3 regions of the Erwinia sp. 1181_3 genome follow, and region 2 is predicted to be linked to each of the others. Evidence: predicted binding sites of a transcription regulator. Region 2 holds the regulator's gene; each other region holds the start of a gene.
The links. Region 2 encodes CRP, which controls carbon source genes, mostly activating them, when cyclic AMP is high. Its sites were predicted from a motif close to ATGTGANNNNNNTCACAT; they were not measured.
Positions count from the first base shown of each region.

Region 1: udp (uridine phosphorylase) is a predicted target of CRP. The motif match lies at 2,864-2,881, and genes of this name have one in related genera.
Region 3: deoC (deoxyribose-phosphate aldolase) is a predicted target of CRP. The motif match lies at 3,807-3,824, and genes of this name have one in related genera.

Region 1 is NZ_VTDE01000016.1:13,672-21,750, reverse strand. It holds gene metE (5-methyltetrahydropteroyltriglutamate--homocysteine S-methyltransferase) at 1-1,821, shown strand, start outside; gene FY046_RS22600 (dienelactone hydrolase family protein) at 1,871-2,707, opposite strand; gene udp (uridine phosphorylase) at 3,003-3,764, shown strand; gene rmuC (DNA recombination protein RmuC) at 3,939-5,474, shown strand; gene ubiE (bifunctional demethylmenaquinone methyltransferase/2-methoxy-6-polyprenyl-1,4-benzoquinol methylase UbiE) at 5,549-6,304, shown strand; gene ubiJ (ubiquinone biosynthesis protein UbiJ) at 6,317-6,922, shown strand; gene ubiB (ubiquinone biosynthesis regulatory protein kinase UbiB) at 6,919-8,079, shown strand, end outside.
Region 2 is NZ_VTDE01000005.1:20,075-28,153, reverse strand. It holds gene FY046_RS14645 (YccS/YhfK family putative transporter) at 284-2,359, opposite strand; gene crp (cAMP-activated global transcriptional regulator CRP) at 2,417-3,049, opposite strand; gene FY046_RS14635 (OsmC family protein) at 3,419-3,826, shown strand; gene FY046_RS14630 (amidohydrolase) at 4,087-5,265, shown strand; gene FY046_RS14625 (phosphoribulokinase) at 5,280-6,149, opposite strand; gene FY046_RS14620 (YheU family protein) at 6,250-6,468, opposite strand; gene FY046_RS14615 (hydrolase) at 6,468-7,484, opposite strand; gene FY046_RS14610 (LysE family translocator) at 7,545-8,079, shown strand, end outside.
Region 3 is NZ_VTDE01000012.1:73,186-81,264, reverse strand. It holds gene deoD (purine-nucleoside phosphorylase) at 1-104, opposite strand, end outside; gene deoB (phosphopentomutase) at 146-1,369, opposite strand; gene deoA (thymidine phosphorylase) at 1,436-2,755, opposite strand; gene deoC (deoxyribose-phosphate aldolase) at 2,877-3,656, opposite strand; gene FY046_RS20670 (TatD family hydrolase) at 3,933-4,709, opposite strand; gene FY046_RS20665 (patatin-like phospholipase family protein) at 4,706-5,755, opposite strand; gene FY046_RS20660 (DUF1328 domain-containing protein) at 5,851-6,012, opposite strand; gene osmY (molecular chaperone OsmY) at 6,142-6,756, opposite strand; gene prfC (peptide chain release factor 3) at 7,040-8,079, opposite strand, start outside.

The sequences.
Region 1 (8,079 bases), on a different contig from region 2:
GCGCTGGGCCACAAAATTAAACCTGTCTTACTGGGCCCGGTAACTTATCTTTGGCTGGGCAAAGTGAAAGGGGATCAGTTTGATCGCCTGAGCCTGTTGAAAGACATCCTGCCAGTTTACCAGCAGGTGCTGGCCGAACTGGCTAAACGCGATATCGAATGGGTGCAGATTGACGAGCCCGCGCTGGCGCTGGAACTGCCTGCCGAGTGGTTAGCTGCTTTCAAATCCGCCTATGCTGCATTGCAGGGGCACAGCAAGCTGTTGCTGACCACCTATTTCGACAGTATCGGCCAGAACATTGACATCATTACGGCACTACCGGTTCAGGGGCTGCATGTGGACCTGGTCCACGGTAACGATGATATCTCTGTGCTCAACAGCAAAGTACCGGCAAGCTGGTTGCTGTCAGTCGGGGTGATTAACGGTCGTAACGTCTGGCGTGCGGATCTGAGCCGCTGGTTTGAGCGTCTGCAGCCGCTGAGCGCTGCCCGTAAACAGCTGTGGATCGGTTCTTCCTGCTCACTGCTGCACAGCCCGATCGACCTGAGCGTGGAAACCCGTCTGGATGATGAAGTAAAAAGTTGGTTCGCCTTTGCCCTGCAAAAGTGTGCTGAACTGTCACTGCTGAGCAATGCGCTGAACAACAACGATCCGGCGTCACTGGAGGCCTGGAGTGCGCCCATTCGCGCCCGTAAACACTCCACCCGTGTTCACAATGCGGCCGTTGGCGAGCGTCTGGCCGGGATTACTGCCAAAGACAGCCAGCGTAACAGCAGCTACCTGGTGCGTGCTGAAGCACAACGTCAGCGTTTCCAGTTGCCCGCCTGGCCCACCACCACTATCGGCTCTTTCCCGCAAACCACCGAAATTCGTGGCCTGCGCCTTGATTTCAAACAAGGGCGTCTGGACGGCAATCACTACCGTACCGGCATCGCTGAACATATTAAGCAGGCCATTGCTGAGCAAGAGCGTTTAGGTCTGGACGTGCTGGTGCACGGCGAAGCGGAACGTAATGACATGGTGGAATATTTCGGTGAAAACCTGGATGGCTTTATCTTTACGCAGAATGGCTGGGTACAGAGCTACGGTTCGCGCTGTGTGAAACCGCCGGTGATTATCGGTGACGTCAGCCGCCCGCAAGCCATTACCGTTGAGTGGGCGAAGTATGCGCAGTCTCTGACCGACAAGCCGGTCAAAGGCATGCTGACCGGGCCAGTGACGATCCTGTGCTGGTCATTCCCACGTGAAGATGTGTCTCGCGAAACCATCGCAAAACAGATTGCCCTGGCACTGCGTGACGAAGTGGAAGATCTGGAAAAAGCCGGTATCGGTATCATCCAGATTGACGAACCTGCACTGCGCGAAGGTTTACCGCTGCATCGCTCCGACTGGGCTGCCTATCTGAAGTGGGCTGTGGATGCCTTCCGTTTAAACGCCGCCGTGGCGCAGGATGACACTCAGATTCACACCCACATGTGTTACTGCGAGTTCAACGACATCATGGATTCGATCGCTGCACTGGATGCCGATGTGATCACCATCGAAACCTCACGCTCGGATATGGAACTGCTGGAGTCGTTTGAAGAGTTCGACTACCCGAATGAAATCGGTCCCGGCGTTTACGATATTCACTCGCCAAACGTTCCGAGCGTGGAGTGGATGGAAGCACTGCTGCTGAAAGCGGCACAACGGATCCCGACTGAACGTCTGTGGGTTAACCCGGATTGTGGTCTGAAAACGCGTGGCTGGACAGAAACACGTCAGGCGCTGGCAAACATGGTGAAAGCGGCCCAGAACCTGCGCAGCACGCAAAAAGCCTGATGACGATGTTGTTGCTGATCATAAAGGGGCGCCAAGAGGCGCCCCTTTTTTATGCTTTTGGCGCCACGCCATGCTGTTTAAACCATGCCAGCATCCGTTGCCAGCCATCCTGAGCAGACTCCGCGTGATAGCTGGGACGATAATCCGCATTAAAGGCGTGCCCGGCATCGGGGTAAACGATAATCTCAGCGTCAGCATTCGCCGCACGCAGCGCCTGGCGCATGGTCTCCACGCTCTCCAGCGGGATACCGTCATCTTTGCCGCCGTAAAGGCCCAGGACCGGCGAATTCAGATCCACGGCAATATCCACCGGATGCTTCTGCTGCTTCATGGTTTTTTCACCCACCAGCTTGCCATACCAGGCGACCGCGGCTTTTAGCTGCGGATTGTGCGCGGCATACAGCCAGGTGATACGTCCGCCCCAGCAAAAACCGGTGGCAGCCATGTTGCGCATATCCCCGCCATGACGGGACGCCCAGTTTGCCACGTGGTCGAGATCGGCCAGTACCTGGCTGTCCGGGACCTTGCTGACGAGGTCATTGAACAGGGTGGAGATGTCGGTGTAATCCGCAGGATCACCCTGGCGGAAATAGAGTTCTGGCGCCACCGCCAGATAGCCTTCACTGGCCAGACGACGACAAATATCCCGGATATGTTCATGTACGCCAAAGATCTCCTGGACCACCAGCACTACCGGCAACAGCCCTTCGGCATGGCGCGGTTTCGCATGGAAAGCCGGCATGTTCTCACCCTGAGTAGGAATGGACGTCTCACCTGAAATAATATCGGTACTGTCAGTGATAATCGTGGTGGCTGCGGCAGGACCTGTTGCGGGTGCAAACCCTTTATTGCTCGATTCTTGCGTCGTGTTATCGTCGGTTTTCATTATCCTCTCCGTGCATGCACAAGTACGATCGGCATTCAGGGTTTAACTATAGCCCGTAATGCGATGGGATCAGGTTTCACTACGGGCTATCTCTATCACCAGATAGCCCTGAACCACAGGCCCGGATGTGTGAAAGTGCCATGATCGGATTTAATAATGTGATATCCATCACTTTTTACAATGTAATCAATGCAATTTTCATTTGTATTATCGATGTTAATCACATAAATGTTCGCCGGATTTCCTTACAGTAGCATCCCGTTAACTATCCCTCTTCCCGTGAAAGGAGTTTGAAATGGCACAGTCTGACGTTTTCCATCTTGGCTTAACGAAAGCCGATCTTCAGGGCGCCACACTGGCCATCGTGCCGGGCGACCCGGAGCGCGTGAAGAAAATTGCCGCCCTGATGGACAATCCGGTTCATCTGGCATCGCATCGTGAATTCACCACCTGGCGTGCCGAGTTATCCGGTAAACCCGTGATTGTCTGCTCAACAGGTATTGGTGGCCCGTCCACCTCGATTGCCGTGGAAGAACTGGCTCAGCTTGGAGTACGTACTTTCCTGCGCGTGGGAACCACCGGCGCGATCCAGCCTGATATCAACGTCGGTGACGTGCTGGTGACCACGGGGTCTGTGCGTCTTGATGGCGCCAGCCTGCACTTTGCTCCGCTGGAGTTCCCGGCTGTGGCGGACTTTACCTGCACCACGGCGCTGGTCGACGCGGCTAAAGCGGCTGGTGCGACCACCCATATTGGCATTACCGCCTCGTCAGACACCTTCTATCCGGGCCAGGAGCGTTATGACACCTTCTCCGGACGGGTGGTCAGCCGCTTCCAGAACTCGATGAAAGAGTGGCAGCAGATGGGCGTACTGAACTACGAAATGGAATCTGCCACGCTGCTCACCATGTGTGCCAGCCAGGGGCTGCGTGCCGGGATGGTGGCAGGGGTCATCGTCAACCGCACCCAGCAGGAAATCCCGGATGCAGAAACCATGAAACGCACCGAGAGCGATGCGGTGAAGATTGTGGTTGAGGCTGCCCGCCGTCTGATCTAATCGTTTTTCTTCGGCCGTGCTCACGCACGGCCTGCAATGCCTTTTCCGCCGTGAAAAAATTCAGATCCTCCTCGATATTCCCTCCCTAAGCTGCCCGTTCACTGCTTTTTATCTGGACATTCATACAGTGCACCTCTATTTTTCCCCTGTCAGGGTTTCAGCAGGAGAAGCAGGGTGGATGCAACAATCGTATATGGTGCCGGTATTGGTCTGGTTGGGTTGCTGGCGGGCTGGTTAATCGCCGGGATCCGCAGCCAGCAGCAGCTGGCCAACGGCGAAACTGAGCGGCGTTTGCTTCAGCAGTCGGTGGAACTGGCGGAATCTGGACGCCAGCGTCAGCAGCAGCAGCTGGATGCCCAGCTCCTGACGCAAAAACAGAATGAGCAGGAATTGCGTCAGCTGCACGGTTCACTGGCAGCGGCCGGAGAGAAGCTGCACCAGCTTGATCACTGGCGTGGTGAAACTGAGCAGCTCAATCGTGAGCTGCGCAATCAGCTGGAGATCAATGCCTCGCAGGAGGCTGAACTGCGCGAAGTTACCATCCGCCTGGAAGAGACGCGCATGGCGGCGGAAGAGAAGCAGCGGCTGCTGGTGAACAGTGAGCAGCGCCTTAACGCGCAGTTTGAAAATCTGGCGAACCGCATCTTTGAAAACAGTGGCCGCCGGGTGGATGAACAAAATCGTCAGAGCCTGCATGGCCTGATTACGCCGCTGCGGGAACAGCTTGAGGGCTTTCGCCGCCAGGTTCAGGAAGGATTTGGCCAGGAGGCGCGTGAACGGCACACCCTCGCGCATGAAATACGGAACCTGCAACAGCTGAATGCGCAGATGGCCCAGGAAGCGATCAACCTGACCAAGGCGCTCAAGGGAGATAACAAAACGCAGGGTAACTGGGGAGAAGTGATCCTCAGCCGGGTGCTGGAAGCTTCCGGTTTGCGTGAAGGCCATGAATACGAAACGCAGGTTAACATCCAGCTTGAGCAAAATGGGCGAATGCAGCCTGACGTGATCGTACGCCTGCCGCAGGGCAAGGATGTGGTGATTGACGCCAAAATGACGCTGGTGGCCTATGAGCGCTATTTTAACGGTGATGATGACGCAGCGCGTGAACTGGCAATCACTGAGCATATCGCTGCGATCCGTGGGCACTTACGCCTGCTAAGCCGAAAAGATTACCAACAATTACCGGGTTTACGCTCGCTGGATTATGTGTTGATGTTTATCCCGGTGGAACCCGCTTTCCTGCTGGCCATCGACAGACAGCCAGAGCTGATCAACGAGGCGTTGAACCAGAACATCATGCTGGTCAGCCCGACCACCTTGCTGGTGGCGCTGCGCACCATCAATAATCTGTGGCGCTATGAGCACCAGAGTCGTCACGCCCAGCGTATTGCCGATCGTGCCGCCCGGCTCTATGACAAAATGCGTCTTTTTGTCGATGATATGAGTGCCATCGGCCAGAACCTTGATAAGGCTCAGGATAGCTATCGACAGGCAATGAAAAAATTGTCCGAAGGTCGGGGCAATCTGATTGCTCAGACAGAAGGGTTCCGCCAGATGGGGGTTGAAGTGAAGCGTCCGATTAACCCAAGGCTGGTGGAACAGGCATTACCAGAAGCTGATGACGATGTGGATGACGATGATGATATGCCGCCTGTAGAAAAGGCGGAATATTCGCCGGATGCAGTATCACGCCGTATCAATGAATAAGCGTGCGGCCAGTGCCTGGCCTGCGTGACTCTGGTACACTTGGCAAATATTTGATTGTAGAGCAGGCAAAACAAATGGCAGATGAATCAAAGGACACAACCCACTTCGGCTACCGCACCGTTGCGAAAGACGAAAAGGCCGATATGGTTGCTGATGTTTTCCATTCCGTTGCGGCCAAATATGATCTGATGAATGACCTGATGTCATTCGGCATTCACCGCATCTGGAAGCGTTTTACCATTGATTCCAGCGGCGTGCGCCGTGGGCAACGCGTTCTCGATCTGGCGGGTGGCACGGGTGACCTCACGGCGAAATTCTCGCGCCTGGTGGGTGAAACCGGTGAAGTCGTGCTGGCCGATATCAACAGCTCAATGCTGAAAGTGGGCCGTGAAAAGCTGCGCAATAAAGGCATTATCGGCAACGTGAATTATGTGCAGGCCAACGCCGAAGCACTGCCGTTTCCTGATAACTATTTTGACTGCATCACTATCGCTTTCGGTCTGCGTAATGTGACTGAAAAAGAAAAAGCGCTGGCGTCCATGTTCCGTGTGCTGAAGCCGGGTGGGCGTTTGCTGGTACTGGAGTTTTCCAAGCCGCAGTTCGCACCGTTGAGCAAAGCGTACGATGCCTATTCATTCCATATTTTGCCGCGCATTGGTGAAATGGTCGCGAAAGACGCAGGCAGCTATCGCTATCTGGCAGAGTCCATCCGTATGCATCCCGATCAGGACACTCTGAAACAGATGATGAATGACGTTGGCTTTGAAAACACCACGTATCACAATCTGACGGGCGGCATTGTTGCCTTGCACCGCGGATTTAAGTTTTAAGCAGGGAAACGAATGACATTAACGCCGCTATTAACCGCCAGTCTGGAGACCGCACTTAACCATTTGCTGTACCGCGATCGTGGCCTTAAGGCGGCGCGTCAACGTCTCAATGGTCGCAGCCTGGCGATCGTGCTGGCCGAGCTCAAGCAGCCGATTATCTTCATTTTCAGTGAACAGCAGGTGGACGTGATTGGCGAATGGAGTGATACACCGGATTGTACGGTGAAGACGCGCTTTGCCACGCTGTCAAAACTGCGTGATCGGCAGCAACTGACGACACTTATTCGCAGCGGTGAGCTGGAAGTTGAAGGTGACCTTCAAGTTGTGCAGCAGTTTTCGGCCCTGCTGGACCTGGCAGAACTGGACCCGGCAGAGTATCTTGCGCCCTGGATCGGTGATATCGCCGCCCAGGGCATCACGCAGTTCGCCCGACGTGGTTTCAACGCGGTCCGCCGTGATGTGCAGCGTAAACAGAGTTATCTGTCACAAACGGTGACGGAAGAGTGGCGTCTGGCACCGGGTTCGCTTGAGCTGGTGTGGTTTGCTGAAGAAGTGGATGCGCTGTCCCGTTCGCTGGATGCGTTAGATGCTCGCCTTAGCCAGCTGGAGGTCAAATGACCTTCGGTGAACTGCGTCGTCTCTATCTGATTATTCGTGTGTTCCTCAGCTACGGTCTTGATGAACTGATCCCGAAAATGCGCCTGACTCTGCCGTTACGGCTGGGGCGTAAATGCCTGTTCTGGATGCCTAACCGCCATAAAGACAAGCCATTGGGCGAGCGTTTACGCTTGTCTCTGGAGCAGTTAGGGCCGGTGTGGATTAAGTTTGGGCAAATGATGTCGACCCGTCGGGACCTGTTTCCGCCGTTGATCGCTGATCAGCTAGCGATGTTGCAGGATCGCGTCGCGCCATTTGATGGGGCTAAAGCGCTTAAACTGATCGAACAGTCGCTGGGTGCGCCTATCGACACCCAGTTCGATGATTTCAATATTGTCCCGCTGGCTTCTGCCTCTATCGCCCAGGTACATACTGCAACCCTGAAAGAGAACGGCCGTGAAGTGGTGATCAAGGTGATCCGCCCGGACATTTTGCCGGTGATTAAAGCGGATATGCGATTGATTTACCGCCTGGCGCGCTGGGTGCCGCGTTTGTTACCTGATGGTCGCCGTCTGCGTCCACGCGAAGTGGTGGCGGACTATGAAAAAACACTGCTCGACGAGCTGAACCTGCTGCGCGAAGCCGCCAATGCTATCCAGCTGCGACGTAACTTTGATAGCAGCAAGATGCTGTACATACCGGAAGTCTTTTCAGATTACTGCAGTGAAAATATGATGGTGATGGAGCGTATTTACGGTATTCCCATCTCCGATGTGGTGACGCTGGAGCAGCATGGCGTCAACATGAAGCTGCTGGCCGAGCGTGGCGTACAGGTCTTCTTTACCCAGGTGTTCCGTGACAGCTTTTTCCATGCGGATATGCACCCCGGTAACATCTTCGTCAGCTATGAACATCCGGAAGATCCGCAATATATTGGCATTGACTGCGGTATTGTTGGCTCTCTGAACAAAGAAGATAAACGCTATCTGGCAGAGAATTTCATTGCCTTCTTTAATCGCGACTACCGTAAGGTGGCCGAGCTGCACGTGGATTCCGGCTGGGTGCCGCCCGATACCAATGTGGAAGATTTCGAATTCGCCATTCGCACAGTGTGCGAACCGATTTTTGAGAAACCGCTGGCCGAAATTTCGTTCGGACATGTGCTACTTAACCTGTTC
Region 2 (8,079 bases):
CGTCGGCATGCCGCTAATTCGTAGGGGTCAGGCATATCCTAGGCCAACGTCGGCATGCCGCTAATTCGTCGATGTCAGGCATATCCCAGACCAACGTCGGCATGCCGCTAATTCGTCGATGTCAGGCATATCCCAGACCAACGTCGACATGCCGCTAATTCGTCGATGTCAGGCATATCCCAGACCAACGTCGGCATGCCGCTAATTCGTCGATGTCAGGCATATCCCAGACCAGCGTCGGCATGCCGCTAATTCGTAGGGGTCAGGCATGCCTGACCCGCGATCATGACGATTTCCTCAAGCGCCGGGACAGCCAGCGGCCATGATGTGGGCGCTGGCTCCAGGTCAGCGACGAAATGGTGTGCATTACGCTGAGGTGGCCAAGAATACGCTTCACGTGTCGCTCCATAATGGTCACCGGCCCCTGATGGAAGTCCTCGGGAGCATCCAGTACATTGCTGCCTGAATCCGGTCCGTCATACTCCAGACGCTGCTGACAGCGTTGCAGGGCAATTTCGCAGGATTGCAAATAGCGCTCTGCCAGCGTCGGCGTTAGCATCGTATGCTCCCGCGCCAGAATGGTCATGGCGTTGATATGCTCAACAATAAACTGGCTGTGCGTGACCCACAGCTGCATATCGGCCAGGTAGCGTGAATTAAAGCCCGGTTCCTGCATCGCCTGATGCAGTGAGTTAAACAGCGCATTATGCGCCTGATTCACCCGCATACGCTGGTATGCCAGTTTCTCCGCATCCTGTTCGCTGCCCAGCAGCTTCTGCAATGCCTCCTGATAGGTCTCCAGCGCATCGTGCGCATTCTGACGCATCAATCCACTCTGCCACTGTGGCCATAGCCAAATCATGCCGCCGAAGGCAATCAGACAGCCCATTAGTGTATCCATTAAGCGCGGCAGCAGGAACTGCGCTCCGTTCAGCGACAGCAGTTGCAATGTATACACCGCGGTGACCGTGAATCCTACGGTTGCCCAGCCGTAAAACTTGCGGATAAACAGATAGCTCACCAGGGTAATCAGTAGCATCACCAGCAGCACCCAGGATTCCGGGGCATGTAAACCGAGCGTGGCAGCGGCAATGGCCAACCCGGCCAGCGTTCCCAGCGCCCTGTGCTGGATACGTACCCGAGTAGCGCTGTAACCGTTGAGGCTGACAAACATCACCGTCATCAGTATCCAGTAAGGCTTCGGCAGATTGAAGAACAGGGCCAGTGAACTGGCGAAGGTCAGCATGACTGCATAGCGTGCGGCGGTGCGCAGGGCAGAGGATTTCAGCGACAGATAACTCTTCAACGCAGGAAACAGCGGCAGGCGGCGCTGGCGGTCCGCCATCAGGTCGCGACGGTACAACGGGTGCTGGGTGCGTAGCACGCGGGCGATACGGCTGAAGTGATAATAGCAAAAGTTGCCAACCGGATTATCGGGGTGCTGACGGGATATTTTTTCCAGTGCCTGAAGCGGTTTTTCCATCGTGAAACGTTCAGGGAAGCGGTGATAGAGGATATCGTCAGCCAGTACCCGCAGGCGTGTGGCAATGGTCTGCGCATTCCAGCGGATCACCGCCTCGGCGTGGCTCTGCTCTACCAGCTTCTGTACTTCCTCGGGCTGATGCAGGCTGACGGCGATATGTTCCTGTAGATCGAGGGCGACCTGAAATGCGCGCGTCAGTCGCTGATAATGGTCGCGATTGGCGGCCAGCATATGCATTTGCTGGTAACAGGTGTTAATCAGATCGACGGCTTTCTGTTGGCGGACCAACAGGGGAGGCAGGGCGGTTTGGGGATCGGTCAACTGGGTTAGCAGACTGTATTTCGCTTCGCAGTAATCAGCCAGTTCATGATAGAGCAGACTGAGGGTTTCGCGCATCGGCTGCTCTTTCCACAGCCAGAACCAGAACCAGTTAAACGCGCCATACCAGACGGTACCGAGAATGAACAATAGCGGCGGCTGCCACATGGGCATGCGTCCGGCCAGACTGAGGGTGAAAATGGCGGCAATCAGCGATGCCGGTAGCAGACGACCGTGCAGCGGACTGATTTCACCGGTGACGCCAAGCAGCAGTGCCATGACCAGCAGGATCACGGGCAGTGGCACCTCTTCTGCCCCGGCGTACTGAATCAAAAAGCTACTGAAAGCAAACAGGCAACCGCCTACGATCAGACGTTTGAAGAAGCGTTTGTGTGGAGTATCAAGACCGGCATTGTTACAACAGGCGGGGACTAATGAGAACAGCAGGCCGTTTTGCAGGTTGCCGAGCATCCAGCCGATCGCCACGGGTAAACACAGCACCAGTGTTTGCCTGAGTGCGTAGTTAACTTCGGGGTGATAGATAATTCTCCGCCACATGAGCCACACCAAATAAAAACGGCGCGACTGGGCGTCGCGCCGTGGGTTCAGAGCCGGTTAACGTGTTCCGTAAACAACAATGGTTTTACCATGTGCTGAGATCAGGTTTTGATCTTCCAGCATTTTCAGAATACGACCCACCGTTTCGCGGGAGCAGCCGACGATCTGGCCGATCTCCTGACGGGTGATTTTGATCTGCATCCCATCCGGGTGCGTCATGGCATCCGGTTGTTTCGCCAGATTCAACAACGTTTGGGCAATGCGTCCGGTCACATCAAGGAAAGCTAAATTACCCACTTTCTCTGATGTGACTTGCAGGCGACGCGCCATCTGTGAAGACAGGCGCATCAGGATGTCAGGATTCACCTGAATCAACTGACGGAATTTTTTGTAGGAAATTTCAGCCACTTCACAGGCTGTTTTCGCACGTACCCATGCACTGCGCTCCTGACCTTCTTCAAAGAGGCCCAGCTCGCCAATGAAGTCGCCCTGATTGAGGTAGGAGAGGATCATCTCTTTGCCTTCTTCATCCTTGATTAACACCGCTACTGATCCTTTAACGATGTAATAGAGGGTTTCCGCCTTCTCACCCTGATGAATCAGAGTGCTTTTGGATGGATATTTGTGAATATGGCAATGTGACAGGAACCATTCGAGTGTAGGGTCTGTTTGCGGTTTGCCGAGAACCATTCGCTGTTATCCTCTGTTGTAATCGTGCCTAAATATACCCTGTATTCGGCGTGCTGCAGATGCGTTGCCGCTGGCCTGAAGCGCGAAATATTTTTGGGTATCAGGGGATGTATCCCTGCCAGGCGTTGAAATATTCAAGCGTTCCCATAGGGAAATTATACGGGCCTCTGTTAAGAGCATGGCTCGTGCTGTCGTCCCGTTTTTACCGTGCATTGTTATGCCAGTAAAATATTGCAGCTTCGTTTGTAGCACAGCTTTACAAGACTGTCTTCTGTTGTCTCGCTTCAGCATAGTTCGAAAAAGGCAACGTTGCCGTTTTTGTGAGTGCAGCGTACTCTGCGGTAACTGAATCAATGAGAGGATTTTGTGATGCAAGCACGAGTTAAGTGGGTTGAAGGGATGACGTTTTTGGGAGAATCCTCATCCGGCCATCAGATTTTGATGGATGGCAACGCGGGGGATAAAGCACCCAGCCCGATGGAGATGGTGCTGATGGCTGCCGGGGGATGCAGTGCGATTGATGTGGTGTCTATTCTGCAGAAAGGCCGTCACGATGTCGCCGACTGTGAAGTTAAATTGACCTCGGAACGTCGTGAAGAGGCACCGCGTATTTTCACCCATATTAACCTGCACTTTATTGTCAGCGGCAAGGCGTTAACGGATAAAGCCGTTTCACGTGCGGTCGACCTCTCTGCGGAGAAATACTGCTCGGTGGCGATTATGCTGGGGAGCGCGGTGAAAATGACGCACAGCTATGAAGTGACAGATCTGACCTGAAGCTGGTTTCTTATGGGTAACGATGTTCGTTGTCGTTACCCACAGCTGACAGAACGTAGCGTACACATCCTGCTATTCCTCTCTCTACCCGCATTTCACGCCACGGCAGGCGAATAACATCAGCGGTATATTTCCCTCGTTCTACATTCCTTTCTTAATTTGCTGCAGGCTGGCGAAACAACAGCTGAATGTCCGGCGTTTGCCCATGATTCTCTGTTGCTGCCTGGTCTGCCGTTGTCAGATTTAATCAACCAGGAGTCATGATGACTATCGAGACGCTGATTCAGGATGTCACACCAAAGGTGCTGCAATGGCGGCGGCATATTCACGCGAATGCCGAACTCTCTTTCCACGAGCATGGCACCGCAGACTATGTTGCCGCTGAACTGGCAAAGTTTGGCCCATTAACACTTAGTCGCCCGACGCCAAATAGCGTACTGGCTGAACTTGAGGGGCCGCGTAGTGGTGACTGCATTGCCCTGAGGGCCGATATGGATGCGCTGCCTATTGAGGAGTTGAACAGTGAACCTTTCACCTCGCGCAATCGCGGTGTGATGCATGCCTGCGGGCATGATGCGCATACGGCAATGCTGATGGGGGCGGCATGGGTGTTGTGCCAGCAGCAGAGTAAGCTTGCCGGCAAAGTGCGCTTTATTTTCCAGCATGCGGAAGAAGTGCCGCCAGGCGGGGCCAGCGAGCTGATTAAGCTGGGCGTATTGAATGGTGTATCAATGATCTTCGGTCTGCATGTTTTCCCGGGACTGTCTACCGGCCAGGTGGCTGTGAAAGAGGGCGTCTTCAGCGCTGCCAGCGATAACTTCGACCTGACCCTGCAGGGAAAAGGCGCCCACGCAGCGATGCCGCAGGAGAGTATCGACCCGGTGACGCTGGGCGCAGGAGTGGTGCAGGCACTTCAGCAGATTGTCTCACGTCGTCTTGACCCTAACGAAGGTGCCGTACTGACGGTCGCGAGTTTTCAGGCTGACGGCGGCTATAACGTTATCCCTGACACGGCGAATCTGCGCGGCACGCTGCGCACGCTCAGCCAGAGTGCGCGTAACACTATCCCGCAGATGATGTCACAGCAGCTGGACGGAATGACGCAGGGAGCAGGGGCCAGCTACGTGCTGAAATGGACGCCGGGTTACACCACCGGGGTTAATCACCCGGACGCCTGCCGTATTGCAGTGGATAATGTGATTGCCACGCTGGGGGATGATGCCTTGCAGGTTATGCTGCATCCAATGTTTGGCTGCGAGGACTTCTCAGCCTATCAGCAGGTAGTGCCGGGCTGTTTCCTGTGGGTCGGGTCGGGCAACCCGGAAAAAGGGACCTGCCGGGGGCTGCATAACCCCCATTTTCGCCTTGACGAAGATGCGCTAAAAATCGGGGTGAGGCTGCATACCGGCTTTATCCACCGCCTGCTGATGAAGCGATAACAGGATAAATGGGGTCAGCCGATTTTTTTGCCTTCGATAAGGCGTTTGACCAGTGGCCCCATAATCAACTCCATTGCCAGTCCCATTTTTCCACCTGGTACCACCAGGGTTTTGATATGCGAGATAAACGAACCTTGCAACATGGAGAGAAGATAGGGGAAGTCGATATCTTCCAGCCCCTGAAAGTGGATGACGACAAAACTTTCATCCAGAGAGGGGATGCCGCGAGCAGCAAAGGGGTTAGAGGTATCCACCGTGGGGACGCGCTGGAAGTTAATATGAGTGCGTGAGAACTGCGGCGTAATAAAGTTAATGTAGTCCTCCATGGAACGCACCACTGAATCCATGACCGCTTCACGCGAGTGACCGCGTTCACCCGTGTCGCGCACCAGTTTTTGTATCCACTCCAGGTTAACGATAGGCACCACGCCGACCAGCAGGTCCACCTTGTCTGCCACGTTGTGCAGCGGAGTCATTACGCCGCCATGCAAACCCTCATAAAACAGGACATCGGTGGGTTCAGGCAGCGGCTGCCACGGGGTAAATGTGCCCGGCACCTGGTTCCAGGGTACGGCTTCATCATAGGTGTGCAGATATTTGCGCGACTGCCCTTTACCGCTGCGACCATATTCACCAAACGTTTGCTCCAGCAGGCCAAAGTCATTGGCTTCAGGGCCAAAATAGCTGACGTGCTTTCCCATATCGCGCGCTTTACGGATTGCCATATCCATTTCCGGGCGGGTAAAACGGTGGAAACTGTCCCCTTCGACCTCGGCTGCCCGCAGATTAAGTTGCTGAAAAATCTTCCTGAAAGCCAGGCTGGTGGTGGTGGTTCCTGCCCCACTGGAGCCGGTGACGGCGATGACCGGATGTTTGGCTGACATGGCGTGCAACTCCCTGATAAAGGTCGGACGGACGGATCATTGGTAACATGTTTTACCCGTCCAAGTCATTATGGCTTCACGTTTACTTATTCACGACTATTTATTCACGAAACTGGCCGCGCGGCATGATGTTGACGGATTCATGCAATTCCGACCACACCAGCACCACCTCGCCGCTGTTGAGCTGGCGACGGACATCGTCGACTTTCTGTTTTAGCGAGCGCTCCTGTTCACCATAGTCGGTGCCTTCACGCAGTACGAAGGATTCAATCAAATTGTCGAGCGTCTCGGTATCAAGGTCTTTCCAGGGGATAATCATCATTTCTCCAGCCAGGTGTTAAGCCACTGAGGGATGCGCTGTTCCAGCCACATCGCAGGTTTACGCAGCGTGCCGCCGACGAAACCGACGTGTCCACCGTGCTGCGTCAGCTGATACTCAACACAGGCGGGCAGTAATGCCGGATCAGGGATGACCTCAGGGGTCATAAAAGGGTCGTCTTTCGCGTGTATCACCAATAACGGTTTACGCACGCCGGGGAGCAACGGCATGGCGCTGCAACGATGATAGTAGTCGCTGGCATCCGCAAAGCCGTGCGCGCGCGCGGTGATCGCATCGTCAAAGTCGCGTAGCAGGCGCAGCGATTTAAGCTGAGCCAGGTCGACAGGGAGTGTTCCCGGCCACGCGCGGAGTTTGCGTTCGGCATTCTTCTTCAGCAATCCCAGCAAATAACGCTGATAGATGCGTGAAAATCCCTGCTCCAGCCGCAGACTACAGGGTTCCAGCATCAGCGGGGCGGAAACCACCACGCCCGCGTCCAGCAGGCAGCCCTCGCCCTGCTTGCCCATCAGGCAGGCCAGCATATTCCCGCCCAGGGAAATCCCCACCGCGGCGGTAGGAACCTGGCCCCATTCATCGCGCAACCACTGCAAAAAGTAGCTGGCGTCTTCTGTCTCACCGGAGTGATAGATACGGTTGAGCCGATTCGGTACACCACTGCAACCGCGAAAATGCATCACCACGCCAAGCCAGCCGCGATCTTTCAACACCTGAAGCAGGCCGTGCGCATAAGGGCTGTGAAAACTGCCCTCCAGCCCGTGGAACAGGACCACTCGGGGTTTGTGGCGTGCGGCCGCCGGATCTTCACTCCATGCCAGATCGACAAAATCGCTATCCGGTAACGTCAGGCGCTGCCAGTGGGGTTGCAGGGTAATGCGGCGACGGATCAGGCGCGGCAGAATAGTTTGCAGATGCGGATTGCTGGTGCCCATTAGTGGACGAAAAGCGTTATCCGTCAGGGGGCTAAAATTTATCGGGTTAGAGCTTGTAGGATCCATAGCACGCTGTTAGCTTCGTCAGGTTGTTAATTTTTCAGAGGGGTGGGGAGCACCCGTTCTATGGAACTGAGTCTGTTTTTATCAATGTTGGGCTTTCTGTGGGTCGCGGCGATTACGCCAGGCCCTAATAATATGTTACTCACCGCCTCAGGTGCTAACTTTGGTTTTCTGCGCTCTCTGATGTTACTGATCGGCATTATGATCGGGATGCAGGTGATGCTGCTGATGGTGGCCTTTGGCGTGGGTGGTTTGATTCTGCTTTATCCTTCCCTTCATCTGTTCCTGAAAATAGCGGGCAGTGCCTATTTGCTCTGGCTGGCGTGGAAAATCGGCAGCGCGGAATACGAAAAACTGGAAACGGGTAACGCACCCGCAGCGCCGATGCCGTTCTGGCAGGGCGGTCTGTTGCAACTGATTAACCCGAAAGCCTGGCTAATGGCACTGGGTGCCGTGGCCAGCTTCAGTCTGGCCGGTGAAGCCTACAAAAACTCGGTGATTGCCATCAGTATTGGCATGGCGCTGGTCAATGTGGTTTCCGGGGTGATCTGGTTAGGCTTCGGCACGCTGATAGGCCGCATTCTGCGCAGTCGCCGGG
Region 3 (8,079 bases), on a different contig from region 2:
TGCAGGAAGGTCTCAGCAATGTGCTTTGCACGCAGCGGATCGCCCGGCATCAGCACAACGTCAGCGAAATCACCCATCTCAGCGTTAATGTGTGGCGTAGCCATGTTTCATCCTTATCTCAAAAAATAGAGTGTTACTTCAACCTTCAGAATAACGGCTTACCGTATTCCATGGGTGAAAGACCAAAATAGTGAGCGACCGTCTGACCGATATCGGCGAAGGTATCGCGATAACCGTAATCACCCGGCTTCACGCCCGGCCCGTAAATCAGCACAGGAATATGCTCGCGGGTATGCTCGGTGCCCTGCCAGCTTGGGTCACAGCCGTGGTCAGCGGTGAGGATCAGGATATCCCCTTCTTTCACCTGTGCCATCAGCTCAGGCAAACGGCGGTCGAATAACTCCAGCCCACCGGCATAGCCAGGAATATCGCGGCGGTGTCCCCAGGTTGAGTCAAAATCAACAAAGTTAGTGAACACAATACTGTTGTCCGGCGCTGTTTTCATTTCAGCGACAGTGGCATCAAACAGCGCATCCAGGCCGGTCGCCTTCACCTTTTTGGTGATGCCGACATGCGCATAGATATCCGCAATTTTACCCACTGAAATCACTTCACCGCCCTGCTCGTCAACCAGTTTTTTAAGGACGGTTGGCGCAGGCGGCTCTACCGCCAGGTCGTGACGATTCCCGGTACGCTCGAAGTTTCCTGCTTTGTCGCCAATAAACGGACGCGCAATCACGCGGCCAATATTGTACCCCCCTTCGGTAAGCGCTTCACGGGCAATCTCGCAAAGTTCGTAGAGGCGATCAAGGCCGAAGGTCTCTTCGTGGCAGGCAATCTGGAACACCGAGTCGGCAGAGGTATAGAAAATCGGCTTACCGGTTTTCATATGTTCTTCGCCCAGTTGGTCGAGGATCACCGTGCCGGAAGAGTGGCAGTTGCCGAGATAACCCGGCAAATTGGCTTTTTCCACCAACAGATCGAGCAGCTCCTGCGGGAAGCTATTTTCCAGATCGCTGAAGTACCCCCAGTCAAACAGCACAGGTACACCGGCGATTTCCCAGTGACCCGACGGCGTGTCCTTCCCGGAGGAGAGCTCGCTGGCGTATGCGTAAGCGCCAATAATCTCGGCGTCTTTATCCAGCCCCAGCGGGAATTTACCGCTAGAGGCTTCCGCCGCTTTACCTAAACCCAGTGCCGTGAGGTTGGGCAGATGGAGTGGGCCTTTACGCCCTTTGTCTGCTTCACCCTTGAAGCACGCCTCAGCAATATGTCCGAGGGTATCCGAGCCTTTATCGCCAAACTTGTCGGCGTCTTTGCTGTACCCGATCCCAAAGGAATCAAGCACCATGATAAATGCACGTTTCATCCTGATCTCCTGCGCGATAGTCGCGATGAGCGTTAAAAAAATGCGATCAGAACAGAATACTCCTTCTCAGGATATTCTGCGATAAATAACTGGCGTTGAGGCGGGTACGCCCTCCCCAACGGCAACGGCGCGTTTTACCGCGCTGGCCGCTTCCTGCCAGCTGGCTTCATCAGACGCGTGGATCACGGCCAGCGGACGCTGACCGTCCACCGCATCACCCAGTTGCGCCACATCGCTGAAACCTACGCTGTAATCAATACTGTCACTGGCGCGACGACGGCCGCCACCCAGCGATACTACCGCCATGCCAAGTGCACGCGTGTCCATGGCATTAACGATGCCAGGCCTGTCGGCAAACACCGCTTTGCTCAACATCGGTGCAGGCAAATAACTGTCCATCCGTTCAATAAAGTCTGTCGGTCCTTTCTGTGCTGCCACCATACGGGCAAATATTTCAGCCGCACGGCCATTATCCAGCACAGCCTGAAGCTTGCTGCGCGCATCATCTGCCGACGTTGCCAGGCCACCGGAGAGCAGCATCTCGCTGCACAGCGCCATCGTCACTTCCAGCAGTCGCGGATTGCGGTATTCACCGGTGAGGAACTGCACCGCTTCGCGCACTTCCAGCGCATTTCCTGCACTGGATGCCAGCACCTGATTCATGTCCGTCAGCAACGCGGTGGTCTTGCATCCCGCGCCGTTCGCCACGCCAACAATCGCCTGCGCCAGCGCCTCTGATTTTTCAAACGTCGGCATAAACGCACCTGACCCCACTTTCACATCCATCACCAGCGCATCCAGGCCTTCAGCCAGTTTTTTGGCGAGGATCGACGCCGTAATCAGCGGAATCGAGTCAACTGTGGCGGTAATATCACGTGTGGCATAGAAACGTTTATCTGCCGGTGCCAGTGAGTTGGTCTGGCCAATGATCGCCACACCCACTTCTTTAATGATCTGGCGGAAACGATCGTCCTGCGGAAAAATATCAAAGCCGGGGATCGCCTCAAGTTTATCCAGCGTGCCGCCGGTATGACCAAGGCCACGGCCAGAGATCATCGGTACATAGCCGCCGCAGGCCGCGACCATTGGCCCCAGCATCAGGGAGGTCACATCGCCAACGCCCCCCGTGGAGTGTTTATCCACCACCGGGCCATTGAGATTAAGCGCCTTCCAGTTGAGTACCGAACCGGAGTCACGCATGGCCATGGTTAACGCCACGCGCTCAGGCAACGACATATCGTGGAAGTAAATCGTCATTGCCAGTGCAGCAATCTGCCCTTCAGAGACCGTGTTATCACGCACACCATTGATAAAGAAACGGATCTCTTCTTCACTTAGCGCCTGTCCATCACGTTTTTTTCGAATAATTTCTTGTGGCAGAAACACGGTAACCCCCGGTATTAATAGCGAAAATGGTTCAACGGGTCGGGCATGCCCTACCCCTACGGGTAAACAGGATGGTGATACCCGCCGTCACAGCGGTCAGGCAGACCTGACCCGTCAGCTGTTAGTATTTGCTGTCGCTGGTTGCGCCTGAGAAGCCCGCCGCATTTAACAGACTGGCCAGCAGGCTGGAAGCGCCAAAACGGAAATGGCGGGCATCGGCCCAGTCGCTGCCCAGAATGTCATCTGCCAGTTTCAGATACAGTGCAGCATCATCGGCGGTGCGCACGCCACCGGCAGGCTTAAAGCCGACCTGCTGCTTGACCCCTTTTTCGGCAATCACACGCATCATGATTTCCGCCACAGCAGGGGTGGCGTTAACCGGCACTTTGCCCGTTGAGGTTTTGATAAAGTCAGCGCCTGCATCGATGGCAATTTCGGATGCTTTGCGGATCAGTGCTTCCTCTTTCAGCTCACCCGTTTCAATAATTACTTTTAACAGCACGTTAGCGTCTGAACACGCAGTTTTACAGGCTTTTACCAGCTCAAATCCGACGGTTTCGTTACCCGCAATCAATGCGCGATACGGGAATACCACATCCACTTCATCCGCACCGTAGGCGATCGCTGCACGGGTTTCCGCCAGTGCAATATCAATATCATCGTTGCCGTGCGGGAAGTTGGTCACCGTAGCGATGCGAATGTCTGGGGTCCCCTGCTCACGCAGCGTCTTGCGGGCAATCGGAATAAAACGCGGGTAGATACAGATGGCTGCCGTGTTACCACCCGGAGATTTCGCCTGGTGACATAACGCGATCACTTTAGCGTCAGTATCATCCTCATTGAGCGTGGTTAAATCCATCAGTTGCAGCGCACGCAGCGCCTGAGTTTTCACATCGGACATCGTTCTCTCCAGACAGGTTTTATGAGGGCGGGGTCGACATATACTCAACCCGCGACGCCCTGTAATGTTAAAATTATAACAGTCAGCATTAGACTGTTTTGTGGGTGATTTCACAATAAAAGGATTCTTGTTTCATCACTTTCGCAAGAAATTTGATGTTCATCACGCAACAAGGCGCCACCGAGGCAAATAACGGCGTTCAGCGACATCATAAGGAAATGTTATAATTATAACATTCTGTTTTTCGTTATGTGGAAGGATAAAAGTATAGTCAGCTCACACGCCAAATAGCGTACGGGTGTTTTCTCGCAGAGTATCAGCAATATGTTGCGGGGATTCGGGCCGGAGTGCACACAACGTTTCCCAGACTTCCCTGACCCGCTCCGGACGGTTGGGCTGCCCCTGATACCCCTGTAATGGCATGTCGGGTGCGTCGGTTTCCAGCAGCAACGAAGTCAGCGGCAGCCGGGAAAGAGTCTGCCGAGTTTTACTGGCGCGTTCATAGGTAATGGTACCGCCTACGCCAATCGCATAGCCCGCACGGATAAAGGCCAGCGCCTGCTGTTCGCTGCCGGCAAAACCATGTACCACACCACAACGTGGCAGGCTGATACGGCGCAGATGCATCGCCAGCTTGTCATGAGTGCGGCGTGAATGCAGGATCACCGGCAGGTCATAATCACGCGCCAGCCTAAGCTGCGCATCCAGCAGCGCCTGCTGTCGTTCGAACTGCGGATTGTCGATGTAGAGATCGAGACCAATTTCCCCAATCGCCACCAGCTTCGGGTGCCGCCGTTGCAGATGCTGCTCCAGCACCTGCAAATCCTCAGGCCGATGCTCTGCAATCGCCATTGGATGCACGCCGAGCGCGGCATAAACCGCATCATGGCACTCAGCCAGCGCAATCACCCCATCAAAGCGCTCTGCGGAGACGCCAACAGCAATAATTCGCTCAACGCCTGCGGCAGCCGACCGTTGCAGGCTGGCCGTTTCATCCCCCACAAACGGCGGAAAATCAAAATGGCAGTGGGTGTCTACAAAGCGCAGCGTCATGCCAGCGATCCTTTATCAAAATCTTCATCATTACCCGGCAACGATGGCAGGTTAATCCCCTGCCGATGCGGTTCATTGGCAACGGGCAGCAATGGCACCACCGGCCGCCGGATAAGACGGTTGCCGTCGTTTAGCCACTGACCGAGCGTGGCAAGAAAATAACGCCCACAGCGGCGGCCAAGGTGATAATCCTGATTGAGCGCAGCAATCCGACTGCCGAGCGCGTTGCTGGCCAGTGGGCGCGGCGGATAGATTTCAATAATGCGCAGCGAATCCGGCGGGTTGTCGATAAAGCGCTGGATCTCGCGATAGCTCTCTTCATGCACCTGCAAAACGTTGATCAGCGGTTGCAGTGCGCCCTCACTCAGCCAGCGTTCAACGCGTTTCAACCACAAAGGAGTATAGGTCATCTGCGAGGGTACCGTGCGGATTACCACTATGGTTTCCGCGCCGCGCCGTGCGGCTTCGCGCACCGGAATGGCATCGCGGATGCCGCCATCAAGATAGCTGACGCCGGAGAGATCAACACCCGGCCGGTAAAAACCCGGAATGGCGCTGGAAGCCTTGATAATGTCATGCCAGGTATCGGCGGTCGGTGAAAAATAATCCGGCGTATAATCGTCGCTTCTGCAGGCGCACATATAGAATTCGCGACCGCTGGAGAACAGTTTCTCCCCGGCATCAACGGCCAGTGGGAACTCTTTGCGGGTCACATCGATCAGCCAGTCGAGATCGATCAAATGCCCTCCACGCACAAAACGCAGCGGATCAAAGAACTGTTTACGGGTGGTGTAACGGGTGATGACACGGCGAGCATAGCCCGGTTGGCCGCAGACAAAAGCAGAGAGATTTTGCGCCCCGGCAGAGGTGCCGAGCATCAGATCAAAGGGGTTGAAGCGGGCCTGCTGGAAAGCGTCCAGTACACCGGCGGTGAAGATACCGCGCTGCCCACCGCCTTCGCATACCAGAGCGAGTTTGCCTGGCCGGAAGGGTGTTAACGCCAGTGGCTCAATATTGCCAAGGGTTATCGGAATGCGTGTGCCCAAGCCAGGTATCCTCTCAAGGTAAAGAGAAAGAGGATACCTGTTCTTGGTCAGGTGCGTGAGGCGCTTATTGCTTATTCAGCGACTCAGGCCAGGGACTAAAGTTTTTTACGCCCGGTAAACAGGCTGACAAGGAAAATAATAATACCGACGAAAAACACAATCTTAGCTGCGCCTGTAGCCGCACCCACTAAATTACCGAAGCCCAGGACTGCGGCAATCAGCGCAATAATCAGAAAAATAATACCCCATCGAAACATATGTCTCTCCTTACCAGTAGTGAAGTCTAACTATTTTTTATCATTCACATCTCCTGCCAGGCAGGGGGAATGTTTGTTCTGTGCAGATGAATCAACTGGCGGCCCCGGTAAACCAGGGCCGCTGGTTTATTACGATTTAACGGTCAAATCGTTTTTAACGCTCTTAACACCTTCAATCGCTTTGGCAATGCCTTCAGCGCGTTCAGACTGCGCCTGGGTTTTCACCGTACCGGAAAGCTGTACCACACCATTGGTGGTTTCCACTTTCACATTGCGCGAAGGAACGATGTCATCAGCTAACAGTTTAGCTTTAATTTCGCTGGTCGTTGCTGCATCACCGGCATAACCGCTAACTGTCTGTTTTGTGCTGTCTTTTACGTGCAGTTTGTCACTAACGGATTTCACACCTTCCACTTTCTTCGCAGCGGCCACGGCCAGTTCAGCCTGCTCCTGCGAAGTCACGAAACCGTTAAGTGTCACCACACCACTGTGTGTTTCAACGGAAATATCGGTGCTTTTAATCGCATCGTTATCCACCAATGCGGCTTTTACCTTAGCGGTAACGCCGCTGTCATCCATGTAGCCACCGACTTTTTTCATAGAGCTATCGATTTTCGAACCCGCGCTATCCGCCGTAGACTCTGTTTTGTTCATCAAGGTGCCTTCTGCCAGAGCAGAACCGCTTACCAGAGCAGAACCTACCACTAACGCCATCAGGGTTTTTGTCATCTTAGTCTTCATCATCGATTCGTTCCTTTTGTCTTTTACCACTCACAACGGTGAGCTTTTCAGTCACAAACGGCGTGACTGTAGTTGTCGGCAATTCGTGCTGCTTTTGCCATTGAACGTTGCAGCCATCGCGCCGCATATTTTTCGTCCTGTAGACATGAATATAGTCGGTAATGAGGATTTCACCGGGAATGGTGGTTGATTTGATGGATAAAGCAGCAAAAAAGAGGGGTTTTAGGAGGAGTCTGTAAAGGTGATTCAGGGCGGACCGGGAAAGAAGGTCCGCCCCTCTGCGGGATTAATGCTCGCGGGTTTTGCGGAACACCACGTCAGGATAACGCTCCTGGGTGATATTCAGGTTCACCATGGTCGGTGCGATATAAGTGAGGTTGTCACCGCCATCAAGCGCCAGGTTGACCTCATTTTTACGCTGGAATTCATCGAACTTCTTCGCGTCACTGCACTCCACCCAGCGGGCGGTTGAGACGTTGATCGCTTCGTAGATCGCTTCCACGTTGTATTCGCTTTTCAGACGCGCAACCACCACATCGAACTGCAGCACCCCAACAGCGCCAACGATCAGATCGTTGTTGTGCACCGGGCGGAACACCTGCACTGCCCCCTCTTCTGACAGCTGTACCAGCCCTTTCAGCAGCTGTTTCTGCTTCAGCGGGTCGCGCAGACGAATACGACGGAAAAGTTCCGGGGCGAAGTTCGGAATACCGGTGAACTTCATGTTCTCACCCTGGGTAAAGGTGTCGCCAATCTGGATGGTACCGTGGTTATGCAGGCCGATAATATCGCCCGGATACGCTTCTTCAACGTGCGAACGGTCACCCGCCATAAACGTCAGCGCATCGGCGATCACCACATCTTTCCCGGTACGGACCTGACGCAGTTTCATGCCTTTTTCATATTTACCGGAGACCACACGCATAAAGGCCACGCGGTCACGGTGTTTCGGGTCCATATTGGCCTGGATCTTAAACACGAAGCCGGTAAATTTCTCGTCCGTGGCGCTGACGGTACGTACGTCAGTGTCACGCGGCATCGGTGAGGGTGCCCACTCCACCAACCCGTCCAGCATATGGTCAACGCCGAAGTTACCCAGCGCCGTACCAAAGAATACCGGGCTTAATTTACCTGCCAGGAAGGCATCGCGGTCGAACTCATGCGAAGCCCCCTGCACCAGCTCCAGCTCATCACGCAGCTGTGCCGCCAGGTCTTCACCAATCGCCGCGTCAAGCTCCGGATTATCCAGCCCTTTGACGATGCGCACTTCCTGAATGGTATGGCCTTTACCGCTCTGATAAAGGTAGATTTCATCTTTGTACAGGT